3 regions of the Citrobacter braakii genome follow, and region 1 is predicted to be linked to each of the others. Evidence: predicted binding sites of a transcription regulator. Region 1 holds the regulator's gene; each other region holds the start of a gene.

Region 1 (9,862 bases):
GTGGGTGACCTGCAGCGTTCCATCGAGTTTTATACCAACGTGCTGGGCATGAAGCTGCTGCGTACCAGCGAAAACCCTGAATACAAATACTCCCTGGCCTTTGTCGGCTACGGCCCTGAAACCAGCGAAGCCGTGATCGAACTGACCTATAACTGGGGTGTCGACAAGTATGAGCTGGGCACTGCCTACGGCCATATCGCCCTGAGCGTAGACAACGCAGCCGAAGCCTGTGAACGTATTCGTCAGAATGGCGGTAACGTCACGCGTGAAGCCGGTCCGGTAAAAGGCGGCACCACCGTAATTGCGTTCGTTGAAGATCCAGACGGTTATAAAATTGAACTGATCGAAGAGAAAGACGCCGGGCGCGGCCTGGGCGACTAACCTCCCCACGGGCGCAGATCGTCTGTGCCCGTAGTTTTATACTCATCATTTTGCCATAATACGCGCTGCAATTTTCCCGTATTAAGAGACCCAGATGTCCGATAACGCTCAACTTTCCGGTCTGTGTGACCGTTTTCGTGGTTTTTATCCTGTCGTCATTGATGTCGAAACCGCAGGGTTCAATGCCAAAACCGATGCGCTGCTTGAGATCGCAGCCATCACACTGAAAATGGATGAACAAGGCTGGCTGATGCCGGACACGACGTTACATTTCCACGTAGAGCCATTTGAAGGCGCGAATTTGCAGCCGGAAGCCCTCGCCTTTAACGGAATTGACCCTAACAATCCGCTACGCGGCGCGGTCAGCGAATATGACGCTCTGCATGCCATCTTTAAAATGGTGCGTAAAGGGATTAAAGACAGCGGCTGCAATCGGGCGATCATGGTGGCGCATAACGCTACGTTCGACCACAGTTTTATGATGGCCGCTGCAGAACGCGCCTCGCTCAAACGTAATCCATTTCATCCGTTCGTCACCTTTGATACTGCAGCCTTAAGCGGCCTGTCTCTGGGGCAAACTGTGTTGTCGAAAGCGTGCCTGGCGGCGGGAATGGAATTTGACGGGACTCAGGCGCACTCGGCGCTGTATGACACCGAACGGACGGCCGTGCTGTTTTGCGAAATTGTTAACCGCTGGAAACGTCTCGGCGGCTGGCCTCTTCCCATGCCTGAAGAGGCATAACGGACCGATAAAAAAAGCGACCATCACGAGGTCGCTTTTTTATTTACGCTGATATTATTCAGCGTCCGGCTCTTCGGTTTTGTATTTCGCCGCTGTTTCTTTAATCAGCTGCTGCAACTCACCGCGCTGGTACATTTCGATCAAAATGTCACAGCCGCCAACCAGCTCGCCATCAACCCACAGCTGCGGGAAGGTTGGCCAATTTGCGTATTTCGGCAGCTCGGCGCGAATATCCGGGTTCTGCAGAATATCAACATAAGCAAAGCGTTCACCACAGGCGGACAGCGCCTGCACAGCCTGAGCGGAGAAACCGCAGCTTGGCAGTTTAGGGGAACCTTTCATGTACAGGAGAATCGGGTTTTCAGCGATCTGGCGCTGGATTTTTTCGATAGTGGTGCTCATTATCTTGCTTCCTTAAACTTCTTTTACGGCAGTAGTCTGACATTGTAGCGGGTCAGACAGGCAACGGAAAATAACATTTTCATTACGCGTTATTATTTTATCCCCTGACGCCAAAAGTTGCATTCACAATCTCATTTATCCCCTTAAAGCCTGTGGATTTGATTATTCGTTCACCAACGCCAACTTTAATTGCTGATTTTTTTTGCGGTCGGTTACGAAACGTAGTTTTAAACAAAAAAGCTATTAACTTTCCCTCTTTCTATAGATTAGAATCATCAAGTTTTGAAAATCACACGCAGGCATGATAGACCTGCCTTACCAGAGGATTGCTCAGTGGCGCGGATAAACCGAATCTCGATCACGCTCTGTGCTTTACTTTTTACTACACTGCCCTTTACGCCCATGGCTCATGCTTCCAAGCAGGCCAGGACGACACCTACCCATTCCCACACCATCAAAACGGTAGATAAAAAGAAAAGCGCAACAACCAGCCAAAAAACAACAAAGACCAGCAAAAAAACGGCGACAAAAACCACCAGCAAAACCAGCACCAAAACCGCTTCCTCTTCTAAACATCGTACTGCCGCTCCGGCAAAGTCGACTAAAACAGTAAACCGTCGTGGTAAAAACACCGCAGCACAAACCGCTGCCGTTACCTGGACTGAAAAATGCACGCCGCGCAAAGGCCATAAGCCGCGCTGTGTAAAAGTGAAAACCACCGCACCAACGACGCTGGCTGACGCGCATAAAGTGAAAGTGCAGAAAGCCACTAAAACCGCCATGTCCACGCTGATGAACCAAATCGGCAAGCCTTATCGCTGGGGCGGCACCTCACCAAGAACCGGGTTTGACTGCAGCGGTCTGGTCTATTACGCCTATAAAGATTTGGTGAAATTCCGCATTCCACGTACAGCGAACGAAATGTATCATCTGCGCGATGCTGCGCCGATTGAACGTGGCGAACTGAAAAATGGCGACCTGGTATTTTTCCGTACCCAGGGGCGTGGAACTGCCGATCACGTTGGCGTTTATGTTGGCAACGGTAAGTTTATTCAGTCACCGCGCAGCGGCCAGGAAATTCAAATCACCTCTCTGAGTGAAGATTACTGGCAGCGCCACTATGTGGGCGCTCGTCGGGTAATGACGCCAAAAACAATTCGTTAAAAACTTACCCTACAGTACATGCTGTAGGGTAAGTTCTTCTTTTGCATAACCTTTCAATTTGCTACCCTATCCTTACTCACAATGAGGCTATTGTGTGTACTCAATATAAATAATAAGGAGAGAAGCAATGTCGTTTGAATTACCTGCATTACCGTATGCCAAAGATGCTCTGGCACCGCACATTTCTGCCGAAACGCTGGAATATCACTATGGCAAACACCATCAAACTTACGTGACTAATCTGAACAACCTGATTAAAGGCACGGCGTTTGAAGGCAAATCACTGGAAGAGATCGTACGTAGCTCTGAAGGCGGTGTATTCAATAACGCAGCACAGGTATGGAACCACACGTTCTACTGGAACTGCCTGGCACCGAACGCAGGTGGCGAACCTACCGGTAAACTGGCCGAAGCAATTGCCGCCTCCTTTGGCAGCTTTGCGGATTTCAAAGCGCAGTTCACCGATGCCGCTATTAAAAACTTCGGTTCTGGCTGGACCTGGCTGGTAAAAGGAACGGATGGCAAACTGGCTATCGTTTCCACCTCCAATGCAGGTACACCGCTGACCACCGACGCGACGCCGCTGATGACCGTTGACGTATGGGAACACGCCTACTACATCGATTATCGCAATGCCCGTCCTGGCTACCTGGAAAACTTCTGGGCGCTGGTGAACTGGGAATTTGTTGCGAAGAACTTCGCAGCATAAAAAAGATGACGCAGAAGGAGAACCCTTCTGCGTTTTAGCATTAATTCGCGGTAGTGAAAGCCTCTTCAGGCTGTTTGCGCGCCGAGATAAAGACCAGCAGCAGCGCAAGCCCCGCCACAATTGCCCCCATCACCGGAACAAAGCTGTAGCCCAACCCACCGGAAATCACCGCCCCACCGGCTGCGGCACCCAGAGCATTCCCCAGATTAAACGCGCCAATGTTGACTGACGATGATAATCCAGGCGCTTCGCTGGCAACACGCATCACGCGCATCTGCAACGGCGGAACGACCGCAAACGTCGCTGCCCCCCAGACCACCATACTAACTGCCGCACCCAGCTCATTACGCGCCAGGAAAGGAATGGCCAGCATAATAACCATCAGCAGCAGTAAAAAGCCTTTCAGCGTACCGTTGACGGAACGGTCAGCCAGTTTGCCACCAAGATAGTTACCGATTGAGAAGCCAACGCCAATCAGCACCAGCATACCGGTCACAAACGCCGGTGTGGCATGGGTGATCGTATGTAACACTGGTGAGATATAGGTATAAAGCGTGAACATCGCCCCGGCTCCCAGAACGGTCGTCAGCAGCGCCGACAGCACCTGCGGACGCATAAGTACCGCCAGTTCGCTACGGACATCCGGGCGCTCTCCCGCCCCACCTTTGGGTAATGAGAAGAACAGGCTGACCATGGCGATGACGCCCAGACCCGCCGTTGCCATAAACGACATACGCCAACCGATGGTTTCACCAAGCCAGGTCGCCGCAGGAACACCGCCGATATTGGCAATGGTCAACCCCATAAACATGGTTGCCACGGCGCTGGCCTGCTTATGTTTGGGTACTACGCTTGCAGCGACAACGGAGCCAAGACCAAAAAATGCCCCATGGTTCAGACTGGTCAAAATACGCGATAACATCAGGGTGGTGTAATCCGGCGAAATAGCCGAAAGCACGTTGCCCAGCGTGAAAATCGCCATCAGGAATATCAACGCATTACGTCGCGCACGATGGGACAGCAGTAATGTCATCAGCGGAGCACCCACCATCACCCCAACCGCATACGCGCTGATTAACATTCCGGCCGCGGGAATCGAGACATCCACACCTTTGGCAATGACGGGCAATAATCCCATTGGCGAAAATTCAGTGGTGCCAATGCCAAACGCGCCGATCGCCAGCGCCAGTAAAGGATAATTGAGTTTCATATTTCGACTCCGTAACGTCGAGCCGGGGCGCGACATAAAATAAGAGTCAAAAGCATGACATTGATCGCAAAATTAATAAAGTTAACAAAATTGCAAAAGACTTTTGCTTATTCGCAAACAATCGACGGGAAAGGCAAGCGGAAAGGATGAGGGAGAGCGAACTCCCTCGGGGGAAATCAATGCAGCGCTGCGGTCAGGCCACCCGCGACGATCAAACCCAGAACAATAATGGTAGTCACTAACGAAAATTTCAGATCGGTGCTCATCAAGTTTTCTCCTTTTTATTCCCACACAAAAAGTGATATTGCGCATTTTTACACACTTGAAAGCAAAAATCTCTCACGATTTATATTGATAACTGCTTTTAACTCTTCCCCTTTTCGTTAAGATCAGACAAAATTCCACGCTTACTTGATTAGCGTACCGGCCATTGACCCCTTCCTGACGTTCCGTGTCGTTTTCCCGGCGTGCCGCAACCCTTACGTTGCGCTAAGGGTGTGTTAAGGCAAACGTTTACCTGGAGTATTCTCAGGAGCTTAGGATATGGTCTGGAGTGAGATGTAATGGCAACAATTAAAGATGTAGCGAAGCGAGCAAACGTTTCCACTACAACCGTATCACACGTAATTAACAAGACGCGCTTTGTCGCGGAAGAAACGCGTAATGCTGTCTGGGCGGCGATCAAAGAGCTGCACTATTCTCCGAGCGCCGTGGCGCGCAGCCTGAAGGTGAATCACACCAAGTCTATTGGCTTGCTGGCCACCAGCAGCGAAGCGGCCTATTTCGCTGAAATTATCGAAGCCGTTGAGAAAAACTGTTTCCAGAAAGGCTATACCCTGATTCTGGGTAACGCATGGAACAGTCTCGAAAAACAGCAGGCTTATCTGTCAATGATGGCGCAAAAGCGCGTTGATGGTCTGCTGGTGATGTGTTCTGAGTATCCGGAGTCGCTGCTTTCGATGCTCGAAGAGTACCGCCATATTCCGATGGTCGTCATGGACTGGGGCGAAGCTAAAGCCGACTTTACCGATACGGTCATTGATAACGCCTTCGAAGGCGGTTACATGGCGGGTCGGTATCTGGTAGAACGCGGTCATCGTGAGATTGGCGTGATCCCAGGCCCAATGGAGCGTAATACCGGAGCCGGGCGTCTGGCAGGCTTTATGAAAGCGATGGAAGAAGCGCTGATTAAAGTTCCTGAAAACTGGATTGTGCAGGGCGATTTTGAGCCTGAATCGGGCTATCGCGCCATGCAGCAAATTCTGTCACAGTCGCATCGTCCGACCGCCGTCTTCTGCGGTGGCGATATCATGGCGATGGGTGCGCTGTGCGCCGCTGACGAGATGGGACTGCGCGTACCGCAGGATGTCTCGCTCATCGGTTACGACAACGTGCGCAACGCCCGCTTCTTCACGCCGGCTCTGACGACCATTCACCAGCCTAAAGATTCACTGGGGGAAACGGCCTTCAACATGCTGTTAGACCGTATCGTGAATAAACGTGAAGAGTCGCAGTCTATCGAGGTTCATCCGCGCCTGGTAGAACGCCGTTCCGTTGCCGACGGCCCGTTCCGCGATTACCGTCGTTAAGACTGTGGTGCGGGAGCCTCATCGGGCTCCCGCAACCATTCCTTATTCAGCGTTTCACTATCCCCTAAATAGTCCAGCAGCCAGCTCAATGCCGGCGATGTATCGTTCTGTTGCCATGTCAGGCAACATGCGGCATCAGGAAATGGATTCTCCAGCTGTAGCGCGACCCATTTGCCGCTATCAATCCACGGTTTGGCAAAATGCGTCGGTACCATGCCCACGCACAGACCTGCAGATAAACAGGTAGCAGAAGATTCCCAGTCAGGCACCACAACGCGCTTTTGGTTATCCAGCAGCCAGGTAATACGCTTAGGAAGCGTACGCGACGTGTCTTCACGCACCAGCGACGGCCAGTTGCGCAACGTATCGTCGCTTAGCGGTCCGGGCATTGACGCCAACGGATGATGGCTTGCCACCACGCAGCTCCAGCTCAGCATTCCCATGTCGCGGAAGGTATAGCGTCCCCCCACCGGAATCGCCTGCGTGGCGCCGATTGCCAGCTCAACGCGCCCATCGGACAGCGCATCCCAGACACCGTTAAACACCTCCTGGAAAACCAGCAGTTCGACATCATCAAAATGACGATAGAAATCCACGATCATCTGTCGGGTACGATCCGGGCGGACAATGTTATCTACCGCGATCGCCAACTGCCCGCGCCAGCCGTTGGCAATTTGCTGACATTGCTGGCGGGTGATCTGCATTTTTTTGATAACAGAGCGGCCTTCTTTGAGAAACCATGCACCGGCAGGCGTCAATTCCACATCCCGATGGCGTCGCTCAAAAAGCGGCACCGCCAGCCACTCTTCCAGTTGACGCACGGTGTAGCTTACCGCCGAGGGTACGCGGTGCAACTCCTGCGCGGCCGAACTAAAGCTACCGTTACGCGCAACCGCATCCACAACTTCAAGTGAATATTCCGACCACATATTCTGCCCACAAAAAATTTGAAATCAGTAAGCAAATATTAGCGTTTCACAGCAAGAATTACACTCACTACACTCAGCGGCATTGTTCTACTGCTAAAAAAAGAGAAATGATGATGCAACCTGGGAAAGGATTTTTAGTCTGGCTGGCGGGTCTTAGCGTACTCGGCTTTCTGGCAACGGATATGTATCTGCCCGCCTTCGCCGCAATTCAGTCCGATCTGCAGACACCTGCATCTGCCGTCAGCGCCAGCCTTAGCTTATTCTTAGCGGGTTTTGCCGTCGCGCAACTTCTGTGGGGGCCGCTCTCTGACCATTATGGCCGCAAGCCAGTTTTGCTTCTGGGTTTATCCATCTTCGCGCTGGGCAGTTTGGGCATGCTGTGGGTTGAAAATGCCACCGGTCTGCTGGTACTGCGCTTTGTTCAGGCCGTTGGCGTTTGTGCGGCATCGGTTATCTGGCAGGCGCTGGTCACCGATTATTATCCTTCACAAAAAGTAAACCGCATCTTTGCCACCATTATGCCATTGGTCGGGTTATCCCCGGCATTAGCGCCGTTATTAGGCAGTTGGATCCTGGTACATTTTTCCTGGCAGGCCATTTTCGCCACCCTGTTTGCCATTACTCTAATCCTGATGCTTCCGGCTCTGCGCTTAAAACCAACAGCTAAAGCACGCGACGACAGCCAGGATAAACTGACTTTCGCTACCCTGTTGCGCTCAAAAGTTTACCGCGGAAACGTGCTGATTTATGCCGCCTGCTCCGCGAGCTTCTTCGCGTGGCTGACGGGTTCCCCGTTCATCCTCAGCGAAATGGGCTACAGTCCGGCGGTGATTGGCCTGAGCTATGTTCCACAAACCATCGCTTTCTTAATTGGTGGTTACGGCTGCCGCGCTGCGCTGCAAAAATGGCAGGGCCGTCAGTTGCTGCCCTGGTTACTCATTCTGTATGCCTTTAGCGTAGTGGCCACCTGGGCAACCGGCTTTATTCACCATGTTGCGCTGGCTGAAATCCTCATCCCATTCTGCGTTATGGCGATTGCCAATGGAGCAATCTACCCTATTGTTGTGGCTCAGGCGTTACGTCCTTTCCCACAGGCTACGGGACGCGCAGCGGCATTGCAGAACACACTGCAACTGGGTTTATGCTTCCTGGCAAGCCTTGTGGTTTCCTGGTTGATCGCCACCCCGCTGCTCACCACCACCAGCGTGATGCTGACAACGGTGCTGCTGGCGGCCGCGGGTTACAAAATGCAATCGCAGAAGGCTAACGCCCCGCACACAGATGATCGGGCGCAAATTGCCCACGGTGAGTCTCACTAGTAATCACCCTTGATAATTGATTAGCCTGCTAATATTTATTGGTTGAATCGTCAAAAATTCAGGCCTATACTGATTTCCAGTTGTTAAAAAAACGATAATTGTTATGTGTTAACGGGGACAAGAACGTTCCCGTTTTCCCATGGATGGTCTTTTCGGCAAGGGTTCCTCCCTTCCTCTGTTCTACGTCGGATTATAGATTCGCGGATTAATTCCGTGAGAGTTCTCACAAAGCCCAAAAAAGCGTCTACGCTATTTTAAGGTTCTGATCACCGACCAGTGATGGAGAAGCTATGAGTTCATCGTGTATAGAAGACGTCAGCGTACCGGATGATGACTGGTACCGCATCACCAATGAATTATTAAGCCGTGCAGGTATTACCATTAATGGTCCGGCACCGGCAGATATTCGCGTAACGAACCCCGATTTTTTCAAACGCGTACTGCAGGAAGGATCGTTAGGGTTGGGCGAAAGTTATATGGATGGCTGGTGGGAATGCGACCGGCTGGACATGTTTTTTTGTAAAGTCCTGCGCGCCGGTCTTGAAAACCAACTCCCCCGCCACTTTAAAGATACGCTCCGTATCGCCACGGCTCGCCTGTTCAATTTACAGACCAAAAAACGTGCGTGGGTCGTCGGCAAAGAACACTACGATTTGGGCAACGATCTCTTTACCCGCATGCTGGACCCTTATATGCAGTATTCCTGCGCCTACTGGAAAGATGCCGATACCCTGGAATCTGCCCAACAGGCGAAGCTAAAAATGATTGCCGAAAAACTGCAGTTGAAGCCAGGCATGCGGGTGCTCGATATTGGCTGCGGCTGGGGCGGCTTATCCCAGTTTATGGCGTCACAATATGGCGTTAGCGTGGTGGGCGTGACCGTTTCGGCAGAACAGCAGAAAATGGCGCAGGCGCGTTGTGCGGGGCTGGATGTCACAATTTTGCTGCAGGATTATCGCGACCTGAACGACAAATTTGATCGCATTGTCTCCGTTGGCATGTTTGAGCATGTGGGGCCGAAGAACTACGCGACTTATTTTGAAGTGGTTGATCGTAATTTAAAACCCGACGGTCTCTTTTTGCTGCATAGCATCGGCTCCAAAAAGACCGACAATAACGTTGATCCGTGGATCAATAAATATATCTTCCCGAACGGCTGTTTACCGTCAGTTCGCCAGATTGCCAACGCCAGCGAGCCGCATTTTGTGATGGAAGACTGGCATAATTTTGGCGCGGATTACGATACAACGTTGATGGCCTGGCACGAGCGTTTCATGAGATCCTGGCCTGAAATCGCCGATAACTATACCGAACGCTTTAAACGGATGTTCAGCTATTACCTGAACGCCTGCGCCGGTGCGTTTCGTGCTCGCGACATCCAGCTGTGGCAGGTGGTTTTTTCCCGCGGCGTTGAACA
Region 2 (9,862 bases), 1.0 Mb from region 1:
TCGCCCCTGGCATCGTGGCTTTCTTATCTGGAAAACCTGCACAGTAAAACCATCGATCTCGGCCTGGAACGCGTAAGTCAGGTGGCGCGCAAACTGGGTGTGTTGAAACCCGCGCCATTTGTTTTTACGGTGGCGGGAACCAACGGGAAAGGCACAACCTGCCGTACGCTGGAATCTGTGCTGACCGCAGCAGGTTATAAAGTTGGCGTTTACAGTTCGCCGCATCTGGTGCGCTACACGGAACGCGTACGCGTGCAGGGACGTGAACTGCCGGAATCAGCGCATACAGCCTCGTTTGCTGAGATTGAAGATGCGCGTGGCGACATTTCCCTGACCTACTTTGAATACGGTACGTTATCGGCGCTCTGGTTGTTTAAACAGGCCCAACTGGATGTCGTCATCCTGGAAGTTGGGTTAGGCGGTCGCCTTGACGCGACCAATATCGTGGATGCCGATGTTGCGGTGGTCACCAGCATTGCGCTTGACCATACTGACTGGCTGGGCCCGGATCGCGAAAGCATTGGTCGTGAGAAGGCGGGAATTTTCCGTGCAGAGAAACCGGCTATCGTCGGCGAGCCGGAAATGCCTTACACCATTGCCGATGTTGCACAAGAGAGCGGGGCGATTTTGCAACGCTGCGGCGTGGACTGGCGCTATGCGGTCACGGAGAACGACTGGTCCTTTACGGACGATCACGGCACGTTGGCGCACCTGCCGTTGCCGCAGGTCCCACAACCTAACGCCGCGACCGCACTGGCAGCACTGCGCGCAAGCGGGCTTAACGTCAGCGAGCAGGCCATTCGTGATGGTATTGAACAGGCGATTTTACCGGGGCGCTTCCAGATTGTGAGCGAGTCGCCGCGGGTGATTTTTGATGTTGCCCATAACCCGCATGCGGCGGAGTATCTGACCGGCCGTCTGAAAAAATTAGTGAAAAGCGGGCGTGTACTTGCGGTTATCGGTATGCTACATGATAAAGATATTGCCGGTACGTTAGCCTGGTTAAAAAGCGTGGTTGACGCCTGGTACTGTGCGCCCCTGGAAGGGCCGCGTGGTGCTACTGCAGAACAACTGCTGGAGCATCTGGGCAAAGGCTACGCCTATGACAGCGTGGCGCAGGCATGGTCTGCGGCGCTAGCTGAGGCGAAGCCAGAAGATACCGTGTTGGTGTGTGGATCGTTTCACACTGTCGCACATGTCATGGAAGTGATAGACGTGGGGAGAAGCGGTGGCGAGTAAGTTTCAGAATCGATTAGTCGGCACAATTGTGCTGGTCGCGCTGGGGGTGATTGTGCTCCCCGGGCTGCTTGACGGGCAGAAAAAGCATTATCAGGATGAGTTTGCGGCGATCCCGCTGGTGCCGAAACCCGGCGATCGCGATGAACCAGACATGATGCCTGCAGCAACGCAGGCGCTGCCGACGCAGCCGCCGGAAGGGGCGGCAGAAGAGGTGCGCGCGGGCGATGCTGCCGCGCCATCGTTGGATCCGTCACGTTTGACGACGGCAAACAGCGCGGAGTTAGATCCTGTCCCCGCGCCTGTAGAACAGCCGAAACCCAAACCGAAGCCGCAGCCGGTTGCCGTCGCTCCGACGCCAGCACCGGCTCCAGCGCCGAAACCGGCCGCGGTGGAACCGCCAGCGCCAACCGGCAAAGCGTACGTTGTACAGCTCGGTGCGCTGAAAAATGCGGATAAGGTCAATGAGATCGTGGGTAAACTTCGTGGCGCGGGCTTCCGGGTATATACTTCCCCGTCAACGCCGGTGCAGGGTAAAATAACCCGTATTCTCGTAGGACCTGACGCCTCCAAAGATAAGCTGAAGAACTCGCTGGGCGAGCTGCAGAAGATCTCCGGTCTGAGTGGCGTAGTGATGGGGTACACCCCTAATTAAGGGATTGCGCTGTTCACGGCGCTGCTCTTAATTCAGGCCGGATAGGGCGTTTATACCGCTATCCGGCAGTGCCCGAAGAGGCATAAAACGGTATGGCGTTGAAGATTTTTTCAGCGCCATTTTTATTTACGCGTGGAAAGGAAATCCCTACGCAAACGTTTTCTTTTTCTGTTAGAATGCGCCCCGAACAGGACGACAGGGCGTTAAATCGTGGGACACTTATGGTCTGGATTGATTACGCCATTATCGCGGTGATTGGTTTTTCCTGTCTGGTTAGCCTGATCCGTGGCTTTGTTCGTGAAGCATTATCGTTGGTGACTTGGGGTTGTGCTTTCTTTGTCGCCAGCCATTACTACACTTACCTGTCTGTCTGGTTTACGGGCTTTGAAGACGAACTCGTTCGAAATGGGATTGCTATCGCGATACTGTTTATCGCGACACTTATCGTCGGCGCTATCGTTAACTTTGTGATAGGCCAACTGGTAGAGAAAACAGGCCTGTCGGGTACCGACAGGGTGTTGGGGATCTGCTTTGGTGCTCTGCGAGGAGCGCTGATCGTCGCCGCCATACTGTTCTTTCTCGATACCTTTACCGGTCTGTCGAAAAGTGAAGACTGGAGCAAGTCGCAGCTGATCCCGCAGTTCAGTTTCATCATCAGATGGTTCTTTGACTATCTGCAAAGCTCGTCAAGTTTCTTGCCCAAAGTATAAACTTTGGGTTGTTGCTGAACGAGGAAAAGACGTATGTGCGGTATTGTCGGTATCGCCGGTGTTATGCCGGTAAACCAGTCGATTTATGACGCGTTAACGGTGCTCCAGCATCGTGGTCAGGATGCCGCAGGCATCATCACCATTGATGCCAACAACTGCTTCCGCTTGCGTAAAGCAAACGGAATGGTGAGCGATATTTTTGAAGCGCGCCATATGCAGCGTTTGCAGGGCAATATGGGCATCGGTCATGTGCGTTACCCAACGGCTGGCAGCTCCAGCGCCTCCGAAGCTCAACCTTTTTACGTCAACTCACCGTATGGCATCACGCTTGCCCATAATGGCAACCTGACCAATGCGCATGAGCTGCGTAAAAAGCTGTTTGAAGAAAAGCGCCGCCACATCAATACCACTTCAGACTCTGAAATTTTGCTGAATATTTTCGCCAGCGAGCTGGATAACTTCCGCCATTATCCGCTGGAAGCCGATAATATTTTTGCTGCTATTGCGGCAACCAACCGCCAGATCCGCGGCGCCTATGCCTGCGTGGCGATGATTATTGGCCACGGTATGGTTGCCTTCCGCGATCCTAACGGTATCCGTCCGCTGGTACTGGGTAAACGCGATATCGGGGATGGTCGTACCGAGTATATGGTGGCCTCCGAGAGCGTGGCGCTGGATACGCTGGGCTTTGAATTCCTGCGCGATGTGGCACCTGGCGAAGCGGTGTATATCACCGAAAAAGGTCAGCTGTTTACTCGCCAGTGTGCTGATAACCCAGTCAGCAATCCGTGCCTGTTTGAATACGTTTACTTCGCACGTCCTGACTCCTTTATCGACAAGATTTCCGTTTACAGCGCCCGTGTAAATATGGGGACCAAGCTTGGCGAAAAAATTGCTCGCGAGTGGGAAGATCTGGATATTGACGTGGTGATCCCGATTCCGGAAACCTCCTGCGATATCGCGCTGGAAATTGCCCGTATTCTCGGTAAGCCGTACCGTCAGGGTTTTGTGAAAAACCGCTACGTGGGCCGTACCTTTATCATGCCCGGCCAGCAGCTGCGCCGTAAATCCGTGCGCCGTAAGCTGAACGCCAACCGTGCGGAATTCCGTGATAAAAACGTGCTGCTGGTGGATGACTCCATCGTGCGCGGTACCACCTCGGAACAGATTATCGAGATGGCGCGTGAAGCCGGAGCGAAGAAAGTGTATCTGGCCTCTGCGGCCCCGGAAATTCGCTTCCCGAACGTTTATGGTATCGATATGCCTACGGCGACGGAGCTGATTGCTCATGGTCGCGAAGTGGACGAGATTCGCCAGATAATCGGTGCAGACGGTCTTATCTTCCAGGATCTGAACGATCTGATTGAAGCGGTCCGCGCTGAGAACCCGGATATTCAGCAGTTTGAATGTTCAGTGTTTAACGGCGTGTACGTCACCAAAGACGTCGACCAGCAATATCTCGATTTCCTTGACTCCCTGCGTAATGACGATGCCAAAGCAATTTTGCGTCAGAACGAAGCGGAAAACCTCGAGATGCATAACGAAGGGTAATGTTCTGTTGCAGGTCAGGACACATAGAGTGGACTGACTTGCAACTGCGCATAAAAACCTGCAAAGTCAGCCCTGAAGCAAGTAAGGGCGAAAAAATGAAACGACTCATTGTAGGGATTAGCGGTGCCAGTGGCGCGATTTATGGCGTGCGCCTGCTGCAGGTTTTGCGTGACGTTACTGATGTGGAAACCCATCTGGTGATGAGTGCTGCTGCCCGACAGACGCTGGCGCTGGAAACTGACCTCTCTGTACGCGACGTGCAGGCACTGGCGAATGTAAATCACGATACGCGCGATATCGCCGCCAGTATCTCTTCCGGCTCTTTTCAGACCGCCGGAATGGTAATATTACCTTGTTCAATCAAAACGCTTTCAGGCATCGTCCACAGTTACACCGATGGACTGCTTACCCGTGCGGCAGACGTGGTGTTGAAAGAACGCCGCCCGCTGGTGCTGTGCGTGCGTGAAACGCCGCTGCATCTGGGGCATCTGCGGCTGATGACGCAGGCGGCAGAAATTGGCGCGGTGATTATGCCGCCAGTCCCGGCATTCTATCATCGCCCGCAAACGCTAGATGATGTGATTAATCAAACAGTTAACCGCGTACTCGACCAGTTTGATATCTCCCTTCCACAGGATCTGTTCACCCGCTGGCAAGGGGCGTAAAACCGTTCCATCAGCGTGCAAAGAAACATCCGTTGCCCTGTTTCAGGGCAATTTTGTAACCGCGATCATATCCTCAACATTTAATTCGTTAAAACTCCACGAAACGCTGCGGTTCAACCGTCAGACCTGCTATCTTCAAAATCAGGACATTATTGCAACGTTTTATTAACATATTTAACGTCGAATATCCTCATCGACGCGAAAATGGCATAAGACCTGCATGAAAAAGTCTGCAAACACACAACACAACGTAAAACATAATAAAATTACGCCACTTGAGGGTTATGTATGAAGAAGACGGTTCTTGCTTTGTCTTTGCTGGTAGGACTCTCCGCCACCGCGGCCAGCTACGCAGCACTTCCGCAGACGGTTCGTATTGGTACAGATACAACGTACGCACCTTTTTCCTCTAAAGATGCCAAAGGCGACTTTGTCGGCTTTGATATCGATCTGGGAAATGAGATGTGTAAGCGCATGCAGATTAAATGTACCTGGGTAGCCAGCGACTTTGACGCGCTGATCCCGTCGCTGAAAGCGAAAAAAATTGATGCCATCATCTCCTCGCTTTCAATCACTGAGAAGCGTCAGCAAGAGATTGCGTTCTCAGACAAGCTTTACGCAGCAGACTCACGTCTGATCGCTGCGAAAGGTTCCCCAATTCAACCGACTCTTGATTCCCTTAAAGGTAAACATGTTGGCGTACTGCAAGGCTCGACTCAGGAAGCCTATGCTAATGACAACTGGCGCAGCAAAGGCGTAGATGTGGTGGCCTATGCGAACCAGGACCTTATCTATTCTGACCTGACAGCGGGTCGTCTGGACGCGGCGTTGCAGGATGAAGTCGCGGCCAGCGAAGGCTTCCTGAAGCAGCCTGCCGGTAAGGACTACGCTTTTGCTGGTCCGTCGGTGAAAGATAAAAAATACTTTGGTGACGGCACAGGGATTGGCTTGCGCAAAGATGATGCAGAGCTGAAAGCTGCTTTCGATAAAGCGCTGGGCGAACTGCGCAAAGACGGCACCTACGACAAAATGGCGAGCAAGTATTTTAACTTCAATGTCTACGGCGATTAATACGCCGCAGCGGGGAATGGACTGCACCATTGCGGGTAACCATTACGGTGCATAATAAATTCAGTGCACTGTTTTGGTGCTTTTGTCGCTGTCTTAATAAGCATGAGTGCATACTTAAGCGCTTTTCATGCAAATAAATACCGTCGACAGGGTAGAATGCTTTGCCTTGTCGGCCCGATTAATGGCACGATAACTGCACCTGGTCCTGTAAAGATCCCCTATAAAAGACAGTCTGTTGAGGATAGTTATGAAAAAACTGGTGTTGTCTCTTTCTCTGGTCCTGGCTTTCTCCAGTGCTACCGCAGCATTTGCAGCCATTCCGCAAAAAATTCGTATCGGTACCGATCCTACTTATGCGCCGTTCGAATCGAAAAATGCACAGGGTGAATTAGTCGGTTTTGATATCGATCTGGCTAAAGAGCTGTGCAAACGTATCAATACACAATGTACCTTCGTGGAAAACCCGCTGGACGCGCTTATCCCTTCGTTAAAAGCGAAGAAAATCGATGCGATTATGTCCTCGCTTTCCATCACTGAAAAACGTCAGCAGGAAATCGCCTTTACCGACAAGCTTTATGCAGCCGACTCGCGTCTGGTTGTCGCTAAAGATTCTGCTATTCAGCCAACCATTGAGTCGCTGAAAGGTAAACGTGTTGGCGTGCTGCAGGGCACGACTCAGGAAACCTTCGGCAACGAGCACTGGGCGCCAAAAGGCATTGAAATTGTCTCTTATCAGGGGCAAGACAATATCTATTCTGACCTGACTGCTGGGCGTATTGATGCTGCTTTCCAGGATGAAGTCGCAGCCAGCGAAGGCTTCCTGAAACAGCCGGTCGGTAAAGATTACAAATTCGGCGGCCCATCTGTAAAAGATGAGAAGTTATTCGGCGTGGGTACCGGTATGGGGCTGCGCAAAGATGATAACGAACTGCGCGAAGCACTGAACAAAGCCTTTGCCGAGATGCGAGCTGACGGTACTTACGAGAAGCTGGCGAAAAAGTACTTCGATTTTGATGTTTACGGCGGTTAATCACCGCAGGTGCTGATAAAGCCCGTAGATTTTTGACGTGTTGAATTTATGCCTGATGGCGCTGTGCGTATCCGGTCTACAGCGATTTTGTAGGCCGGATAAGGCAAAGTCGCCATCCCGCATTTAACAGTTTGTCTGAAATCAAAAGAGGCTTATTACTCCACCACACACGACAGGACAGGCAGCATGTTGTATGGCTTTTCAGGTGTTATTTTACAGGGCGCAATTGTTACGCTGGAGCTGGCACTTAGCTCGGTGGTACTGGCGGTTCTGATAGGCCTTGTCGGCGCGGCAGCAAAGCTGTCGCAAAGCCGGGCGCTGGCGCTTATTTTCGAAGGGTACACAACGCTTATCCGCGGCGTGCCCGATCTGGTCTTAATGCTGCTCATCTTTTACGGATTACAAATCGCGCTGAATACCCTTACCGATGCAATTGGTATCAGCCAGATTGATATCGATCCGATGGTCGCGGGTATTATTACGCTCGGGTTTATCTACGGAGCCTATTTTACCGAAACATTTCGTGGCGCATTTATGGCCGTGCCAAAAGGCCATATTGAAGCCGCGACGGCATTCGGTTTTACCAGTTCACAAATATTTCGCCGCATTATGTTCCCGGCGATGATGCGCTATGCCTTACCGGGAATTGGCAACAACTGGCAGGTCATTCTTAAGGCCACGGCGCTGGTATCGTTGCTCGGCCTGGAAGACGTGGTGAAAGCCACTCAGCTTGCCGGAAAAAGTACCTGGGAGCCGTTCTATTTTGCCGTAGTGTGCGGGGTCATCTATCTGGTGTTTACCACAGTTTCTAATGGTGTGCTGCTGTACCTTGAGCGCCGCTATTCCGTGGGTGTGAAGAGGGCTGACCTGTGATTGAGATTATTCAGGAATACTGGAAGTCCCTGCTGTGGACCGACGGGTATCGCTACACCGGCGTGGCTATCACCCTGTGGCTTCTGATTTCATCGGTGGTGATGGGCGGGATACTGGCGCTGTTTTTGGCAATTGGTCGTGTTTCCAGTAATAAATTTATCCAGTTTCCCATCTGGCTGTTCACCTATATTTTTCGTGGGACGCCGCTGTACGTCCAGTTGCTGGTGTTTTATTCCGGGATGTATACGCTGGAGATAGTCAAAGGCACGGACTTCCTCAACGCGTTTTTCCGCAGTGGGCTAAATTGCACCGTGCTGGCGCTGACGCTGAATACCTGCGCCTATACCACGGAGATTTTCGCCGGGGCTATTCGTTCCGTACCCCATGGTGAGATTGAAGCCGCGCGCGCTTACGGTTTCTCGTCGTTTAAACTGTATCGCTGCATTATTTTGCCTTCCGCGCTGCGTATTGCGCTGCCGGCTTACAGCAATGAAGTTATTTTAATGCTGCACTCCACGGCGCTGGCGTTTACCGCAACGGTGCCTGATTTGTTGAAAATCGCCCGCGATATCAACTCGGCAACGTATCAGCCGTTTACCGCCTTCGGTATTGCCGCTGTTCTGTATTTGATTATTTCGTATGTCCTGATCAGTCTGTTCCGTAAAGCGGAAAAACGCTGGTTGCAGCATGTATCCTCTAAATGATTCGAGTAACACGATGTCTGAAAATAAATTAAACGTTATCGATTTACATAAGCACTACGGCGAACATGAAGTGCTGAAAGGGGTATCGCTGCAGGCCAATGCGGGTGATGTTATCAGTATTATTGGCTCGTCAGGTTCCGGTAAAAGTACCTTCCTGCGCTGCATTAACTTTCTCGAGAAACCGAGCGCCGGGTCGATTGTGGTGAGTGGTCAGAACATTGGTCTGGTACGCGACAAAGACGGCCAGCTTAAGGTTGCAGACAAAAATCAGCTGCGCTTGCTGCGCACGCGACTGACGATGGTCTTTCAGCACTTTAATCTGTGGAGCCACATGACGGTGCTGGAAAACGTGATGGAAGCGCCGATCCAGGTGTTGGGGCTGAGCAAGCAGGACGCTCGCGAACGTGCGGTGAAGTATCTGGCGAAAGTGGGTATTGATGAGCGCGCTCAGGGCAAATATCCGGTGCATCTGTCCGGTGGTCAGCAGCAGCGTGTCTCCATTGCTCGTGCGCTGGCGATGGAACCGGAAGTGTTACTGTTTGATGAACCCACGTCGGCGCTTGACCCGGAGCTGGTGGGCGAAGTGCTGCGCATTATGCAACAACTGGCCGAAGAGGGAAAAACCATGGTGGTCGTGACCCACGAAATGGGGTTTGCCCGTCATGTCTCCACGCACGTGATTTTCCTGCATCAAGGGAAGATTGAAGAAGAGGGCGATCCGGAGCAGGTATTTGGTAATCCGCAAAGTCCGCGTTTGCAGCAGTTCCTCAAAGGTTCGTTGAAGTAAGTCACCTGCCCGGAGGCGCTACGCTTTCCGGGCCTGGGATTTTAGCGCGTCGCACTCCAGACGATAAACCCAGTCGTCGTAGGCGATACCATCAATCTCATACGCCTTTTCCAGCACCTGCGTACGCACGAACCCCGTTTTTTCCAGAATCCGTATTGAGCCCTTATTATCCGCCAGTGCGTAAGCATTTATCGCTGTGACCGCCGCGTGCTCGAAGGCGTACTGGCACACCGCGCGTACGGCTTCGCTGGCAATACCTTTCCCCTGCGCCTGTGGCATGATGGCGTAGCCGAGGTCGGCTTCGTGCGGGTAGAGATGGCTGATTTGCAGACCAATATCGCCGAGCGGCGTCGGGTTGTTGTGCTCGCGGATGACAAAAGTGTGCTGTGCGGCAAGGCGTCTGGCGAATAACAGACGCGTATCTTTCGCCGGGGCGATGTTGCCCATATAGCGCATGACTTCAGGACATTCACGTAGTTTCTGGAAAAATGACCAGTCAGAAAACTGAAACAAAGAGAGGGTAAGTCGGGGAGTCGAAATTATCGCCATAACGTCGCCATTGCAGAAATCTGGCCTATAA
Region 3 (9,862 bases), 1.7 Mb from region 1:
GCCGTCGATTTTTACGGTCATTACAAAGAAGACATTAAGCTGTTTGCCGAGATGGGCTTCAAATGCTTCCGTACGTCAATTGCCTGGACCCGTATCTTCCCCAAAGGGGACGAAACCCAGCCAAACGAAGAAGGGCTAAAATTCTACGACGACATGTTTGATGAACTGCTGAAGTACAATATCGAACCGGTCATCACCCTTTCCCACTTCGAAATGCCGCTACACCTGGTTCAACAGTACGGTAGCTGGACCAATCGTAAAGTCGTCGATTTCTTTGTCCGTTTTGCTGAAGTGGTCTTTGAGCGCTACAAGCACAAGGTCAAATACTGGATGACCTTCAACGAGATCAACAACCAGCGTAACTGGCGTGCACCGCTGTTTGGCTATTGCTGCTCCGGCGTGGTGTATACCGAGCATGAAAACCCGGAAGAGACTATGTACCAGGTGCTGCACCACCAGTTTGTGGCCAGCGCTCTGGCGGTGAAAGCCGCACGTCGCATCAACCCTGAAATGAAAGTCGGCTGCATGCTGGCAATGGTCCCGCTATACCCGTACTCCTGTAAGCCTGAAGATGTGATGTTCGCGCAGGAATCGATGCGTGAACGCTATGTATTCACCGACGTTCAACTGCGCGGCTACTATCCATCTTATGTACTGAACGAGTGGGAGCGCCGCGAATTCAATATTCGAATGGAAGCTGGCGATGAACAAATCCTGCGTGAAGGCACCTGCGACTATCTCGGATTTAGTTACTACATGACCAACGCGGTAAAAGCGGAAGGTGGTAGCGGCGATGCTATTTCCGGTTTTGAGGGCAGCGTGCCGAACCCGCACGTCAAAGCATCCGACTGGGGCTGGCAGATTGATCCGGTTGGCCTGCGTTACGCCTTATGCGAACTGTACGAGCGTTATCAGAAGCCATTGTTTATCGTTGAAAACGGATTTGGCGCTTACGACAAAGTGGAAGAAGACGGCAGCATCCACGATGACTACCGCATCGACTATCTGCGCGCCCACGTCGAAGAGATGATGAAAGCGGTAACGTATGACGGCGTAGATCTGATGGGCTACACGCCGTGGGGCTGCATCGACTGCGTCTCGTTCACCACCGGCCAGTACAGCAAACGCTACGGTTTTATCTACGTGAACAAACACGACGACGGCACCGGCGATATGTCGCGTTCGCGTAAGAAAAGTTTTGAGTGGTATAAAGCAGTGATTGCCAGCAACGGCGAGAATCTGTAATTTTTTGCCGGATGGCGCTGCGCTTATCGGGTTTACGGGAACTGTACCTGTAGACCAGAGCAGACATTTACGCCGCCATCCGGCAAGCAACGCATTACTTCCCGCCGGCCAGCTCCAAAAAACTGCCCGTGACGTAAGACGCCTTCTCACTCAGCAGCCAGGTAATCGCCTGCGCGACCTCTTCCGGCTGTCCGCCGCGCTGCATAGGCAACATGGATTTCACGCGATCGACCCTTCCCGGCTCACCGCCTGACGCATGCATTTCCGTGTAGATAAGACCGGGTCGCACGCAGTTCACGCGTATCCCCTGCGCCGCAACCTCCAGCGCGAGGCCGGTGGTGAGCGTGTCCACCGCACCTTTTGAGGCTGCATAATCAACGTATTCGAACGGGGCGCCAAGCCGTGACGCCGCCGAAGAGACATTCACAATCGCCCCGCCCTGACCGCCGTGCTTAAACGACATGCGCTTTACCGCTTCCCGACAACACAGAAAATAGCCGGTAACATTCGTCGCCAGGACGCGATTAATACGCTCAGCGGTTAGACTTTCCACCGTGCTCTGTTCAAACAAAATCCCGGCATTGTTCACCAGAGCAGTCAGCGGCTCGCCCTCGCGGTCAATGGACTCAAACATCGCCCCGACCTGGCTTTCATCGCTGATATCTGCCCGCAGAGCAAACGCCTTTCCTCCCGCAGCGGCGATATTGTTCACCACCTCCGTTGCCGCACGAATATTGTGATGAAAGTTAACGGCGACCGTGTAACCCTCTAGCGCTAACTGCAGCGCGGTTGCCCGACCAATACCGCGACTGCCCCCCGTAACCAGTGCTATAGCCATCACTATTCTCCCCAAAAATAAAGGCGCCGAAGCGCCTTTAAAAGATAGCTGAATCAGTCAATTACTGATAATCGCTCAGCGGCACGCAGGAGCAGAACAGGTTACGGTCACCGTAAACGTCATCAAGGCGTTTCACGGTCGGCCAGTATTTGTTCGCTACGCCCGCCGGGAAGACGGCGATTTCGCGGCTGTAACCGTGATTCCACTCCGCGACCAGCTCATTTTGCGTGTGCGGGGAGTTAACCAGCGGGTTATCTGTAAGCGACCATTCACCGGCTTTCACGCGATCGATCTCTGCGCGGATTGCCAGCATCGCATTGATAAAGCGATCCAGTTCCACTTTGCTTTCCGATTCAGTCGGTTCCACCATCAGCGTACCCGCTACCGGGAACGACATGGTCGGCGCATGGAAACCGTAATCGATCAGACGCTTGGCAATATCCAGTTCGCTGATGCCGGTCTCTTCTTTCAGTGGGCGAATGTCGAGAATACATTCATGTGCCACGCGACCATCGCGACCGGTATACAGCACCGGATAGGCATCTTTCAGACGGCTGGCAATGTAGTTAGCGTTCAGGATCGCCACCTGGCTTGCCTGCTTCAGACCTTCTGCGCCCATCATACGGATGTACATCCAGCTGATCGGCAGAATGGATGCGCTACCGAACGGTGCCGCAGAAACCGCGCCCTGACGGGTGAGCATCCCTTCAATCTGTACTACGCTATGACCCGGCACGAACGGCGCCAGATGCGATTTAACACCGATTGGTCCCATACCTGGGCCACCGCCGCCGTGCGGAATGCAGAATGTTTTATGCAGGTTAAGGTGTGAGACATCGGCACCGATAAAGCCCGGTGTGGTGATCCCAACCTGAGCATTCATGTTCGCGCCATCAAGATAAACCTGGCCGCCAAACTGGTGCACAACGTCGCACACTTCACGGATCGTTTCTTCATACACGCCATGAGTAGAGGGATAGGTCACCATGATGCAGGAGAGGTTTTCACCCGCCTGCGCCGCTTTTTCACGCAGATCGCCAAGATCGATGTTGCCGTTCTTATCACAGGCGACAACCACTACCTGCATACCCGCCATCTGTGCGGAGGCCGGGTTGGTACCGTGGGCAGAGGCCGGGATCAGACAGATATCGCGATGGCCTTCGTTACGGCTTTCGTGATAATGGCGAATCGCCAGCAGACCCGCATACTCGCCCTGCGCGCCGGAGTTCGGCTGCATGCAGACTGCGTCATAACCGGTCAGTTTTACCAGCCATTCGGAAAGCTGGCCGATCATCTGGTGATAACCTTCTGCCTGCTCTGGCGGGCAGAACGGATGCAGTTCAGCGAATTCCGGCCAAGTGATAGGGATCATCTCGGCGGCAGCGTTCAGCTTCATGGTGCAAGATCCCAGCGGGATCATTGCCTGGTTCAGGGCCAGATCTTTGCGCTCCAGCGAGTGCATGTAACGCATCATCTCGGTTTCGCTGTGATAGCGATTAAACACCGGATGGCTGAGGATCGCATCATCACGCAGCATGCTGTCCTGAATGGAACGGCTGTCGAGCGCCACGTCTTTGTCCAGCGTATCGATGTTCAGACCGTGGCAGTCTCCCAGCAGAACATTGAACAACTGCACCACGTTTTCACGGGTGGTGGTTTCATCGAGCGTAATACCTACCGCGTTATGGATATCGCTACGCAGGTTGATTTCTGCCGCTTCAGCACGTGCCAGTACCGCAGCCTTATCGGCCACTTCAACACACAAAGTGTCAAAGTAGTGCGCATGACGCAGCTTCAATCCTTTCTGTTGCAGACCGGCTGCCAGAATATCGGTCAGACGATGGATGCGATTAGCGATGCGTTTCAGGCCAACCGGGCCATGATAAACGGCATACAGGCTGGCGATGTTGGCCAGCAGAACCTGCGAGGTACAAATGTTGGAGTTCGCTTTCTCGCGGCGGATATGCTGTTCGCGAGTCTGCATCGCCATGCGCAGGGCGGTATTACCCGCTGCATCTTTGGAGACGCCGATAATACGGCCTGGCATGGAGCGCTTGAATTCGTCTTTAGCGGCAAAGAATGCCGCGTGCGGGCCGCCGTAGCCCATCGGTACGCCGAAGCGTTGCGCAGAGCCGAAAACGATATCCGCGCCCTGTTTGCCCGGTGCAGTCAGCAGTACCAGCGCCATAAAGTCGGCAGCGACGCTGACCACTATTTTACGGGATTTCAGCTCAGCCATCAGGGCGCTGTAGTCGTGCACTTCACCGGTGGTGCCAACCTGCTGCAACAGCACGCCGAACACATCCTGATGATCCAATGCTTTTGCCGCGTCATCAACAATGACGTCAAAACCAAAAGTTTGCGCACGAGTACGCACTACGTCCAGCGTTTGCGGATGAACATCAGCCGCCACAAAGAAACGGTTGGCGTTTTTCAGTTTGCTGACGCGTTTGGCCATCGCCATGGCTTCAGCTGCAGCAGTAGCTTCATCCAGCAGAGAAGCGGAAGCCATGTCCAGGCCGGTCAGGTCCAGCGTCACCTGCTGGAAGTTCAGCAGTGCTTCCAGACGGCCCTGGGAGACTTCCGGTTGATACGGGGTGTAGGCGGTGTACCAACCCGGGTTTTCCAGCATGTTACGCAGGATAACCGGTGGCAGCTGCACGGCGGTGTAGCCCATGCCAATGTAGGACGTGAAGCGCTTGTTACGCCCGGCGATGGCTTTTAATTCAGCCAGCGCAGCGTATTCGGTCGCCGCCTCGCCCACCTGTGGCGGGGTTGCGAGCTGAATGTCTTTCGGCACAATCTGGCCGATCAGCGCGTTTAACGACTCTGCGCCAACCGCATTCAGCATCTCTTGCTGCTGCGCGGCGTCCGGTCCGATGTGGCGTTCAATGAAAGCGCCGCTATTTTCAAGCTGGCTTAACGTCTGTGTCATGGGCGATGGTTCCTGAAACGTGCAGTGAATCGTAGGTGTCTCTACTTACCTGAATACGCGAAAAATTCGCGTTGCAGGAAGGCGGCGACGCAGCACATCCCCAGGAGCTTACATCAGTAAGTAACTGAGGTGTGCAAGAAAGCCAACACACCTGCAACGTGAAGAATGAAGCGTATTTATTCGTCTTCTAACAAAGCTTCATATGCAGTCGCATCCAGCAGCGATTCAATTTCGCTTTCATCGCTGGCTTTGATTTTGAAGATCCAGCCCCCTGCATACGGCTCGCTGTTGACCAGTTCCGGGGAGTCGCTGAGCGCGTCGTTAACCGCAACAATCTCACCGCCTACTGGCGCATAAATATCGGATGCCGCTTTTACGGATTCCGCAACGGCGCAGTCATCGCCCGCGCTGACGGTTGCGCCAACTTCGGGCAGGTCAACGAAAACCATGTCACCTAACAGCTCCTGAGCATGTTCGGTGATCCCAACGGTGTAAGAGCCGTCAGCTTCTTTGCGCAGCCATTCGTGTTCTTTGCTGTATTTCAGTTCTGCAGGTACGTTGCTCATCAATCAATCTCCAAAAAAGGATGAATTACGCGACGGCTTTGCCGTTACGCACAAAAACAGGTTTAGTCACTTTTACCGGCATTTCGCGGTTACGGATCTGTACGATCGCATTCTCACCAATACCCGCAGGGACACGCGCCAGCGCGATGCTGTAACCCAGGGTTGGGGAGAATGTTCCGCTGGTGATAATGCCTTCCTGCTGATTGCCGGAAGCATCGGTGAAACGCACCGGCAGTTCATTACGCAGTACGCCTTTCTCGGTCATCACCAGTCCGACCAACTGTTCGTGGCCTTTTTCACGCTGCATTTCCAGCGCTTCCCGACCGATAAAGTCGCGGTCAGTCGGTTCCCACGCGATGGTCCAGCCCATGTTGGCCGCCAGCGGGGAAATGCCTTCGTCCATCTCCTGACCGTACAGGTTCATGCCGGCTTCCAGACGCAGCGTGTCGCGCGCGCCAAGACCGCAAGGTTTGACACCTGCTTGTACCAGCGCACGCCAGAAGTCTGCCGCCTTTTCACTCGGCATGGCAATTTCATAGCCTGCTTCGCCGGTATAACCGGTGGTTGCGATAAACAAATCACCCGCCTGAACGCCGAAGAACGGCTTCATGCCTTCTACCGCCTGGCGCTGCTCGTCAGTAAACAATGTGGCTGCTTTTTCCTGCGCGTTTGGGCCCTGCACCGCAATCAGCGACAGATCATCTCGAACGGTGATGTCGATGGCGTAAGGTTCAGCGTGTTGGGTAATCCAGGAGAGGTCTTTTTCGCGGGTGGCGGAGTTTACAACGAGGCGGAAGAAATCTTCAGTGAAGTAGTAGACAATCAGGTCATCTATCACGCCGCCCGACGCGTTGAGCATACCGGAGTAGAGGGCTTTACCCGTCTTCGTTAGCTTCGCGACGTCGTTTGCCAGCAGATAACGCAAGAACTCCCGGGTGCGGCTACCGCGCAGGTCGACGATGGTCATATGTGACACATCAAACATTCCGGCATCGGTGCGAACAGCATGGTGTTCATCAAGCTGAGAACCGTAATGCAGTGGCATCATCCAGCCATGGAAATCTACCATGCGCGCGCCACATAGCGTGTGTTGTTCGTACAAAGGAGTCTGTTGAGCCATCTTTTCCTCGTTGAATAAGCGGGGCTACCAACTCTTTCGCGGTGAAATTTTCGCCACGAAACCCAGCACCGCAGCCGCTCCAGGGGCCACGACGCAAACGTTCTCTTTGTCCTGAACTTACCACCGAAACAGACGCTAAACCATAAGGCAAAATTAACCATCACATTAGCTTATGGCCAAAAACAGCAAAATCACCGGCAGAACAAAACCCCATCCATACGGCAAATAATCAGAATAAAAAATAAATACAAGCTGGAATTAACAGCACCAACCAACATTAAATGTGGAAAAATTGTCAAAAATGGCGTTATGAAAAAAACGTAATATTAAAAAAACTAATGCGAAAAAAGGCGTGGAATTAGATTATTTCAAATGAGAGAAGCACCCCGGCGCGCAGGCCGGGAGTGGAAAGTGTGACGGGTCTCAAACTCTTAAGATTGTCCTTACGGACGCTAGCGTAACCACTCAGGAAGATCGTTCAGTCCCATCGCCTGGCGGATGAGCTGTGGTTTTACGCCTGGCAGGGTATCGGCCAGTTTCAGACCAATATCACGCAGCAGTTTTTTCGCCGGATTCTCGCCTGCAAACAGTTCACGAAATCCCTGCATACCGGCCAGCATCATCGCTGCGCTGTGCTTACGGCTACGCTCGTAGCGGCGCAAATAGAGATACTGACCAATATCTTTGCCCTGACGCTGTAGCCGCTTCAGCTCATCGATCAGCTCCGCCGCATCCATAAAGCCAAGGTTAACCCCCTGACCCGCCAGCGGGTGGATGGTATGCGCCGCATCCCCCACCAGCGCCAGACGATGAGCAGCGAACTGACGGGCATAGCGTCCCGTCAGCGGAAACGCCTGACGCTCGCTTTCAAGGCTGCACAGCCCCAGGCGATTATCAAAAGCGATATTCAGCGACTGATTAAACTCGTCAACGCTTGCCTGCTGCATGCGTTCTGCTTCCTGCGGCGAAAGCGACCAGACGATAGAGCACAGGTGCGGGTCACTGAGCGGCAGGAACGCCAGGATCCCCTCACCGTGAAACGCCTGCCGCGCAACCGCGCCGTGAGCTTCCTGCGTACGGATAGTCGCCACCAGCGCATGATGACGGTAATCCCAGAAAGTGAGCGGAATATCCGCTTTGTTGCGCAGCCAGGAGTTAGCGCCATCGGCGCCGACCACCAGGCGAGCGGTCAGCATTGCGCCATCTTTCAGGGACAGAAATGCCTCATTCTCACCCCAGGCTACCTGCTGTAACTCAGCGGGCGCCATCAGCGTAATGTCCGCTGAACGCTGCGCTTTTTGCCAGAGTGCGTAATGGATCTCTGAGTTTTCAACGATGTGGCCTAAATGGCTGTAGCCCATGCTCTGGTCATCAAACGCAATACGCCCAAAGCTGTCTTTGTCCCAGACTTCCATGCCGTGGTAGCAACAAGCGCGACGGGCAACAATGTCGGACCAGACGCCCAGTCGGCTAAGCAGTTTTTCACTGGCGGCATTAATGGCCGATACGCGAAGCTGAGGAGGTGCATCCGCCGCCAAAGGCTGCGGAACATGTTGTTCTAACACCGCAACGCGCAACCCGCTGCCCTGCAAGCCGCAGGCAACCGCCAGTCCCACCATGCCGCCACCAACAATTGCTACATCAACACTTTGCACTGTTTGCTCCTGAAAATAGGACAATCAAAAACCGTAGGCCGGATAAGGCAAAGCCGCCATCCGGCATTACTTCCGCGACATTGCCTGATGGCGCTGCGCTAATCAGGCCAGCTTCTTTAATTCGGCCTACAGGATATATCTATCGCGCAACCCAACCGAGGGTCCGCTCCGCCAGCGCATCGCGTGCAGGCGTGAATAATTCCATCGCCATCAGCCCGACATTACGCCCAACGATCAGCGGGGCCCAGCGATTGGCAAACAAATACACCAAATTGTTGGTCACACCAATCGTCGTTTCGCGATCGCGTTCGCGGCGCTGCTGATAGCGTGCCAGTACCGCATAATCACCGATATCTTCCGCGCAGTTTTGCGCCTGCGTCAACGTCTCAGCCAGGCTCATCACATCGCGCAGACCAAGGTTGAAACCTTGTCCGGCAATGGGATGCAGCGTCTGTGCTGCGTTCCCCACCAGCACAGTACGATGGGTAATGGCTTTTTGCGCCGAGGTTAACGAAAGCGGATAGGCGTTGCGTTTACCGGCCTGGGTAATACGCCCCAACCGCCAGCCAAACGCAGTTTGCAGTTCGCGGCAAAATTGTTCGTCGGACCAGGCCATAATCTCATCCCGCCGCTCCAGCGGATGGCACCACACCAGCGAGCAGCGACCATCAGACATCGGTAGCATTGCCAGCGGACCATATTGTGTGAAACGTTCAAACGCTCGCCCGTCATGCGCAACGGAGGTCGTGACGTTGGCAATCACCGCCAGTTGTTCATAGGGTTGTTGCTGCCAGCCAACGCCGCAGGCGGTAGCCAGCGCGGAGCGCGTGCCATCGGCGGCCACCAACAGGCGACCATTGATCATCTCGCCATTTTCCAGCGTAACCTCAACGCGTTCCTGCGTGCGTGACACGCTGGCTACACGGTCGGGGCAGTGCAGCGTGATGCCCGGCGCTTTACGCAACAGCGCAAACAAACGCAGCCCGACATCGTGCAGTTCTACCACCTGGCCCAGCGCCGGAATACGGTATTCCTGCGCATCCAGCGTCACAAATCCGGCATGGCCGCGATCGCTGACGTGAACCGTTTTGATCGCCGTTGCGCAATCGGCAATCGCCTGCCATACGCCAATTCGCGCCAGCTGTTGGCAGGTCCCTGCCGCCAGCGCGATCGCCCGGGCGTCAAACCCTGGATGGCGGTCAGTTTCAGGTTCGCTCGCTTCTATCAGGTGAACAGGCAGAGTCCCGTGGCTGAGCTGAGAAATGGCCAGCGCCAGCGTTGCACCGACCATACCACCGCCAACGATAATCACGCTCATTGCAGCCGCGCCGCAGCCATTAAGGCTTCAATGTCATCCGCTTTCTTCACCACGCTGGCGGTCAGGTTCTCATTGCCGTCCTCGGTGATGAGGATGTCATCTTCAATACGAATGCCGATACCACGATAAGCAGGCGGCACATCGGCGTCCGGCGCGATATACAGCCCCGGTTCGACGGTGAGCAC

What was found. Region 1 encodes PurR, which represses purine synthesis genes. Its sites were predicted from a motif close to CANGCAAACGTTTGCNTG; they were not measured.
Region 2: the regulator PurR is predicted to act here: its motif matches at 2,040-2,057, upstream of cvpA (colicin V production protein).
Region 3: the regulator PurR is predicted to act here: its motif matches at 6,795-6,812, upstream of gcvT (glycine cleavage system aminomethyltransferase GcvT).

Annotation. Positions count from the first base shown of each region.
Region 1 is NZ_CP045771.1:3,551,720-3,561,581, forward strand. Features, by position in the region: gene gloA (lactoylglutathione lyase) at 1-381, shown strand, start outside; gene rnt (ribonuclease T) at 476-1,123, shown strand; gene grxD (monothiol glutaredoxin 4) at 1,178-1,525, opposite strand; gene GFC06_RS16610 (C40 family peptidase) at 1,859-2,689, shown strand; gene sodB (superoxide dismutase [Fe]) at 2,817-3,398, shown strand; gene GFC06_RS16620 (MFS transporter) at 3,439-4,608, opposite strand; gene cydH (cytochrome bd-I accessory subunit CydH) at 4,785-4,874, opposite strand; gene purR (HTH-type transcriptional repressor PurR) at 5,172-6,197, shown strand; gene punR (DNA-binding transcriptional activator PunR) at 6,194-7,126, opposite strand; gene punC (purine nucleoside transporter PunC) at 7,240-8,445, shown strand; gene cfa (cyclopropane fatty acyl phospholipid synthase) at 8,736-9,862, shown strand, end outside.
Region 2 is NZ_CP045771.1:2,514,310-2,524,171, forward strand. Features, by position in the region: gene folC (bifunctional tetrahydrofolate synthase/dihydrofolate synthase) at 1-1,239, shown strand, start outside; gene dedD (cell division protein DedD) at 1,229-1,891, shown strand; gene cvpA (colicin V production protein) at 2,113-2,601, shown strand; gene purF (amidophosphoribosyltransferase) at 2,635-4,152, shown strand; gene GFC06_RS11650 (UbiX family flavin prenyltransferase) at 4,248-4,817, shown strand; gene argT (lysine/arginine/ornithine ABC transporter substrate-binding protein ArgT) at 5,106-5,888, shown strand; gene hisJ (histidine ABC transporter substrate-binding protein HisJ) at 6,136-6,918, shown strand; gene GFC06_RS11665 (histidine ABC transporter permease HisQ) at 7,105-7,791, shown strand; gene hisM (histidine ABC transporter permease HisM) at 7,788-8,495, shown strand; gene hisP (histidine ABC transporter ATP-binding protein HisP) at 8,509-9,282, shown strand; gene GFC06_RS11680 (GNAT family N-acetyltransferase) at 9,301-9,831, opposite strand.
Region 3 is NZ_CP045771.1:1,832,491-1,842,352, reverse strand. Features, by position in the region: gene bglA (6-phospho-beta-glucosidase BglA) at 1-1,245, shown strand, start outside; gene GFC06_RS08625 (SDR family oxidoreductase) at 1,340-2,083, opposite strand; gene gcvP (aminomethyl-transferring glycine dehydrogenase) at 2,145-5,018, opposite strand; gene gcvH (glycine cleavage system protein GcvH) at 5,195-5,584, opposite strand; gene gcvT (glycine cleavage system aminomethyltransferase GcvT) at 5,610-6,704, opposite strand; gene ubiI (FAD-dependent 2-octaprenylphenol hydroxylase) at 7,157-8,359, opposite strand; gene ubiH (2-octaprenyl-6-methoxyphenyl hydroxylase) at 8,499-9,677, opposite strand; gene pepP (Xaa-Pro aminopeptidase) at 9,674-9,862, opposite strand, start outside.